Regions from separate parts of the Limibacter armeniacum genome, predicted to be linked through region 1. Evidence: riboswitches for the same ligand, from Rfam matches in the RefSeq annotation. Region 1 holds a riboswitch; each other region holds the start of a gene.
The links. A riboswitch is a leader RNA that binds a small molecule or an ion and turns the genes downstream of it on or off. The one in region 1 is predicted to bind cobalamin.

Region 2: linked by a shared signal. The riboswitch ahead of metE (5-methyltetrahydropteroyltriglutamate--homocysteine S-methyltransferase) and the one ahead of V6R21_RS05420 (DUF5074 domain-containing protein) in region 1 are both predicted to bind cobalamin.
Region 3: linked by a shared signal. The riboswitch ahead of V6R21_RS02195 (ribonucleotide-diphosphate reductase subunit beta) and the one ahead of V6R21_RS05420 (DUF5074 domain-containing protein) in region 1 are both predicted to bind cobalamin.

What each region holds. Positions count from the first base shown of each region.
Region 1 covers NZ_JBAJNO010000006.1:169,245-171,496, forward strand. Annotated here, with positions in the region: gene V6R21_RS05420 (DUF5074 domain-containing protein) at 1-1,052, opposite strand, end outside; cobalamin riboswitch at 1,231-1,414, opposite strand; gene V6R21_RS05425 (alginate export family protein) at 1,572-2,252, opposite strand, start outside.
Region 2 covers NZ_JBAJNO010000009.1:1,126,466-1,128,717, reverse strand. Annotated here, with positions in the region: gene metE (5-methyltetrahydropteroyltriglutamate--homocysteine S-methyltransferase) at 1-1,092, opposite strand, end outside; cobalamin riboswitch at 1,278-1,467, opposite strand; gene V6R21_RS22380 (DJ-1/PfpI family protein) at 1,622-2,209, opposite strand; gene V6R21_RS22375 (MBL fold metallo-hydrolase) at 2,244-2,252, opposite strand, start outside.
Region 3 covers NZ_JBAJNO010000002.1:282,652-284,903, reverse strand. Annotated here, with positions in the region: gene V6R21_RS02195 (ribonucleotide-diphosphate reductase subunit beta) at 176-1,258, opposite strand; adenosylcobalamin (AdoCbl) riboswitch at 1,250-1,392, opposite strand.

The sequences.
Region 1 (2,252 bases):
GTGATATCCACTACATACAGGTTGCTGCCTGAGTAAGTGAAAAGCTTGTTGCCAATCACGATCGGTTGTGCCTTGGCAGCACCAACGCCACTGATATTGGTGACAGACTTAGCACTGAAGTCAATGATGGAGATGCCGTTGTTGTCGCGGACATAACCTTTTGTGGTACTGACCATTGCCAGATGGGTTGGCCAGCTCAATGAAACATCACTGGTGGTGATGGAGTCAACAGCCACCAAGGTTTCTTTATCGGCTACGATGATATAGTTGGGACCATTCTGGGAAATGAAATACACATAGTCACCAAAGTAGGATGCCGACTGGGTGACATTGCTAAGGGTTTTGCCTGGGTTCAGAGATGCATAAGCGTTGGTGAAAAGCGTGTTGCCACCTCTTTGAAGGAAGGACACACTTCCCATTTCATTACTCATGTTACCTTCATTGACAATCAGGGCTCCACCTAGAAGAGGAGCGACCTCAACTTGTTGTGTCAGTACGGAAGCGTAGTCAGTACCCTGTGCTGTAAAAGTGATCTGCTGTAATCCAACATCTCTGAGTACGTACTTGAATGTGAGTGAGTCACTTAAAACCTCATCGTGGACTACCCATTTAAAGCTGGTAAGGGCAGGATTCTCAATATTGGCGAATAGTGAGATAGTATCTCCTACCAGGTAGAACTCATTTTCTGACATACCATTGATCTGTACACCACTGTTGACTTGCAGCGTTACAACATCACTGATGGAACCACTTTCATTGATGGCATTGAATGCGATATTGTATTCACCTTCTGCCGTAAACGAATAGGTAAAAGAAATGTCTGTGGACAATTCTTCACCATTAATTTCCCAAGTGTATGATTGTGCATCTTGTGCATCGCCAACAAAGGTAACCTCTTCGCCAACAAAGAATGCCCCATTGGTTTCGGGTGATAGAATCTGTACTGAAGATGGAGGAATAGGATCGTCCTTGTCATCACATCCTGAAAATGTAATACCTAGCAGAAGTAGCCAGGAGAACCATAGCATTGAGTGCTGTCTCAATAATTTCATTTACAATAAATTTTTGTGTGAAAAAAGAGACAAAAGCTTTGGCAAAAGGGGGATATTGAAGGCTCCACAAAAAGTGAGAATTATGCACGTATAGCAAGTAAGGTAATGCATACCTGAGCTATCATGTAATTCTGCAAAAGTATTGTGGTAGCATTACCTTAACTCCCGAAGGCAAGCATTTGTCGAATGTCGAATGGCAGGTCTTCTGACTTACTTCATGCTTGCGGCCTTCTCATCTTCCGAAGAAAACAATGGCAAAAAAGCGCAAACACTGTAGAAGCTTACAGCTGCGGGGACAGTCCCGGTCTTTCACCGGATTCCCTATTAAATCCTTGCGGATACCAATTCGGGCACAAATATAGAACTCAGTTTGGTTTATTCTTTTTTATGGAAGGTGATTTTCATCAGAGTAGCAAAAAAAGTGTGACTCAAAACTCAGTTCTTCTTAATAGGTCACAACTGAAAAAAGCTTCCGGAAAACGAATTCCAGAAGCTCAAGGAGTTGGTTGAATGATTCCTTTATAAAAACTTTGGTGTAAAATTGATCATGACCCAAGTCCAGTTTTGCATGCCTTTGATGTTTGCATACTTTCCTGTATCTGTATTGAATTGTCCTTTTACCTGTTGCATGGAAGTTGTACCAAACATCTGGGAGTAACCCGCTTTGAATGTGATGTTTTCTGCTAGCTTTTTGACAAATACCAAATCCAGTTCCGTACCTAGATAACTGCCAAGTGTCGCTTCAGGGTCAGCAGATGACAGGTCATATACATCTGTTGGGGAGCTAAAGGCGTGTAGGTGTGCCAGCAAATTACTGCTTTCGCCTACCTTGAAAGTGGTTTTCAGGTAAATATCCACCAGTCCACCACTTTTGTTGTTACCTCCACCGTTGTGTCCGGAGCCTACATAGAAGTAATCCATAAAGCCATAAAACTTGTGGTTGGTACCATAGAGTGGTGCCCAGCCTTCCGTAACATCAGTTGTGCCCTTATCATCACCACTGATATAATCCACTCCCAAAAGCGGTTTTCCTTTTAAACCTGTATGCTGTAAGCTAAGGCTTAACATATAGGCAGACAACTTGTTGTCTTCAAGTTCAGGATTGGTAGCTGACAGTTTTTGTGTACCGGTAGAATAGTATAGCTGACCACTAAGGTTGAGTTTGTCCAGTTTGTAATTTGGTGAAATACCAAAATGATA
Region 2 (2,252 bases), on a different contig from region 1:
AGCAACTTCATCTACTTTTTGTTTGGCAAAAGCCAGCCAATTCTTGATCTCAGAAGTTAGAACAGCTTCGTTTGTTTCCAATTCTAAATCACAAGGGGAATGTAGAAGAGAACAGCTTGGAGCAATCATAACTCGGTCACTGCCCAGCTTATCAACAGCGAGCTGTATCTTTTCTAAAGAGTTTTGGAAGTTGTTTTTCCAAATATTTCTACCATCAATTATCCCCAATGAAATGCTGAGGTCTTTAGGTGCTTGCTGTAATACTTCAGTGAGTTGTTCAGGACTTCTTACCAAATCAATATGCAAAGCACATGCAGGTAGTGATGTAGCCAGTGCTAAATTATCTTTGAGACCGTCAAAGTAAGTCGCAATGATTGTTTTTAGCTGAGGAAACTCTTTTTGAATTGTACGGTAAGTACCCAAAAGCACTTCTTTTTCATAATTGCTTAGGTCCAAAGCCAAGAATGGTTCATCAAATTGTACCCATTCAGCACCGAGAGTCTGTAGTTGAGTGAGTATCTCAAGGTAAACAGGCAGGAGTTTATGAATAAGTTCAATTCGGTGAAAACCTTCCTCTTTCTCTTTACCGAGAAGCAGGTATGAAACTGGTCCTAGCAGTACAGGTTTGGTTAAAATTCCGATTTTTTTTGCTTCCGAAAATTCATCAATGATTTTAGTGGATAGCAACTGAAATTCTTGGTCTTTCTTGAATTCAGGAACGATGTAATGGTAGTTGGTGTCAAACCATTTTGTCATTTCCATCGCTGTTATATCTACCCCATCTTTTTGGTAGCCTCTTGCCATGGCAAAATAGAGGTCGAGAGGTTTGGCTCCAACCACTTCTTTATAGCGGTTAGGAATAGCATTGACAGTTAATGTCATATCCAAAACCTGATCATAAAAAGAGAAGTCGTTGGATGGGATAAGGTCTATGCCAGCTTCCTTTTGTAACTGCCAGTTTTGTTTCCGGATCGTATGACCTGATTCGATAAGGTCAGTGGCTGAAATTTTGCCTGACCAGTATTGTTCGCAGGCTTTTTTGAGTTCTCTTTTGCTACCAATGCGCGGATAGCCAAGAATGTGTGTTTGCATTTCTTTTAACTTTTAAGGATTGAATTTTAGTTAAAAGCTCATTGCAGAATTTCTGCTTTGCAAAACACGAAATTGAAGAAATTAGGAGAGAAAAGGACGTGCTGAAGTATCAACAAAACACAGTAATCCTATGTCTTGCTTAAAAAATACACCAGACCTGACCTAAAGCTTCAAATCGCGAAAGCAAAGTCATAGCGGAATAGGCAGGTCTCCTGACTTATAACAGCTTTTACCGTCCTTCCCATTCATAAAATGAACAGTGGATCACAAGGGCAAAAGCCTTTTATGTTACTTACAGTTGCGCGACAGTTCTGGATTTACACCAGATTCCCTATTAATACACAGCTAAGCGTAACCTTTTCCGTTTGATGAAATTACATAAAGAACTTTCTGGCAAGAAAGTTAGGTATTTTACTTTTAAGTATTGAAAATAATTAGGGTTTATTTGATGATTTGATAGGTAACCTACTTTCAGTCAGAAGTTTTAAATTTTAAGTTATTTACATGTGAAGATAAAGAGACTCTGAAATTATAATTCAATATCATACACCATTCTCTTCGCCAGCAGTTCAGCAGTTTCATGGTCGAATAGCTTTTTCACTAAGTGAAAGGACATGTTGATTCCGGCCGAAATTCCACCTGAAGTAATCAGGTTTCCTTCATCTACAAATTTTGTGTTTCGTACAGCTGTAACATTGGGGTATTCATTTTCTAGCCTATCTATATCCATCCAATGTGTCGTTGCCTTTTTGTAATCCAAAATTCCACACTCTGCCAATAAAAGAGCACCAGTACATACAGATGCCATTATTTCAACTTTTTGATACTGGTCTTTTATCCAATTCAGTATAGTATTGTTTTTTATAGTAATTTCTTCAGCTCCATATCCGCCCGGAATAATTAAAATGTCGAGTTTTGGATGATTTTGTATGTTGAAATTGGGGACTACTTTAAGGCCATTCCTTGCATGGATTACACTTTCTGATTCACCAATTGTGTGGACATTGAAAAGCTTAGTGTTATTTTTTTCAGCGAGGGAAAAAACTTCGAACGGACCTGCAAAATCCAATACTTCAATTTCTTCAAAAAGAAGGATGCCAACTTGAATAGGAGTCATGTTTAAAATGGAAAAGTTTATAGTGAAAAAATAACTATTGACC
Region 3 (2,252 bases), on a different contig from region 1:
CTTTTCTCTTTAAAAAAAGAACTACTATATATCACAGCCATTCAGAGAGATAAAAAAAAGTAGCATTATTGGGTTTATATCCACCTCTCCTTTAGAGTATCTTTTTAACTGGATCAAGAACCTCCTAATTATTATAACTTGATTTCGGATACAGTTGATCAGCTAGCAACATTTATTAAAACAGGTCATCAGCAGTGATGCTCTTGTCATGTTTGGTATATTCTACCGGACGCTTAGCGAAAAAGTCATCCAAACTGTTAGCAAAAACTTCTTCCTCAAACCATACCATTGGCTGGTAATTGCTGTCAGAAACATAATAAAGTTTATCAAGGCCAATTTTAGTAAGGCTATCATCAACACGGAACTTCATAAAGTTTAAAAGGTTTTCCTTGCTGATGTTTTCAATTTCACCTCCTTCAAAAATCCAGTCTAGAATATTTGACTCAACTTGAATAGAATCTGCCACAATTTCACGTAACTCTTCAACTGTCTCCTCATCGAAGAAATCAGGGAATTCTGACTTGATCGTATTCACGATATAGATTCCTGCATTTGCATGTACCTGTTCGTCAATAGAAGTCCAAGCAATGATGTTGCTGATATTTTTCATTACTCCCTTAAAACGAGTAAATGAAAGGATAATCGCGAATTGGCTGAACAATGATACGTTTTCGATCAGGATAGAGAAAAGGATCAACGAGAAAACGTATTTCTTTTTGTCCTGAGACTTAGTATGTGCCAAAGCATCCGAAAGATAGTCAATACGCTGACGGATTACAGGCGTCTCAATTAGTTTTCCAAACTCGCTATTGTAACCCAATACATCTAACAAACGGGAGTACGCTTCTGAATGGCGGAATTCACATTCAGCAAAAGTGCTTCCCAATCCATTAAATTCAGGCTTTGGAAAATGGTGATACAGGTCGCCCCAAAAAGACTTCACAGCTACCTCAATTTGAGCAATAGCCAAAAGACTTCTCTTCACAACCTCTTTTTCATTTTCATTCAGGTAAGAATGAAAATCCTGTACGTCTGCAGTAAAATCTACTTCTGAATGTACCCAGAAAGACTTGTTAATTGCTTCTGTAAACTGTAATACTTCAGGGTATTCAAATGGTTTGTAGTTAATACGTCTGTCAAAGATACTCATATTGCTGCTTTTATTGTATTGAGAAAACCATTCGCACCAGCAATATGTACAGAACACACCCATCAGAGACATTTTGGCATAAATGACTTTGTTGATCGATCTAGACATTTGCTTTTGATGCGAAAGCAAAATCCACACACCAAGAAAGGTAATCTGGCTTATGGCATAACGCCACTCACAGTTGCGCTACAGCTCGTGATTCCCACACGATTCCCCTATTTTTCTTCCCAAAATTTTTGAGTGACTTGGTGTGTAATCCGGGACGCAAATTTATAGATATTTTTTTGGTTTCATAGCAAGCGGCTAACTCGTTTTTCGAAGTTTTTATACTGCCTTCATTATGAATTAGAATCAATTTTTAACACAACATTTTTTATAAAAATCAGTTACCAAAAAACACCTTTCAATTTTATTTATTTCCAATTAAATACAGCACAAAACATGCGTATACACATTGTTAAAGTGTAAAAAATAATAAAACTTCACATGAATACATATTAAGAGGGCTTATCATAAATAGGGTTTATATCACAAGAATTATATTATCTCTTTATACTTTTCTGAACTATTATTGTTATTAACATTCTAAATATTCATTGATATAATTCAGTAGCATAAATAGCCATTGCAATCACTACTTTTTCACCTTTAAAAAGTCATTCATAAAACACAAACCTTCTATGTATAGATGAAGACTTATTAGCGCATTAATTTTTCACTTGCTACACTGACCTATTCACTTAACACTTTACAGGTTTATACAAGAATTTCCTATTCAGTATATATGATAAAATGTTAGGAGAAGTGTAAAATGTGACAAAATATTCTATGATTTAATGATGGTAAAAAATAGTTTTTGAAACTATCAAGTATTATTATTTGTCTTTACGTTTTACCAGTTCACTACTTTTTTATGAGATATACTTAAAAATATATAGTAACATAAAAAATATCTCCAAATAGTGGCTACATCTTGTTATGGCAATAATTTTTAAAACAGGTTTATAGTGGTCTTTAATATTTTGATCCTAACTGAGGATGTATACGTTTGAACTTATCCCAATTTTCAGGTACACGAAATACTCAGTATTCACTCACTTTT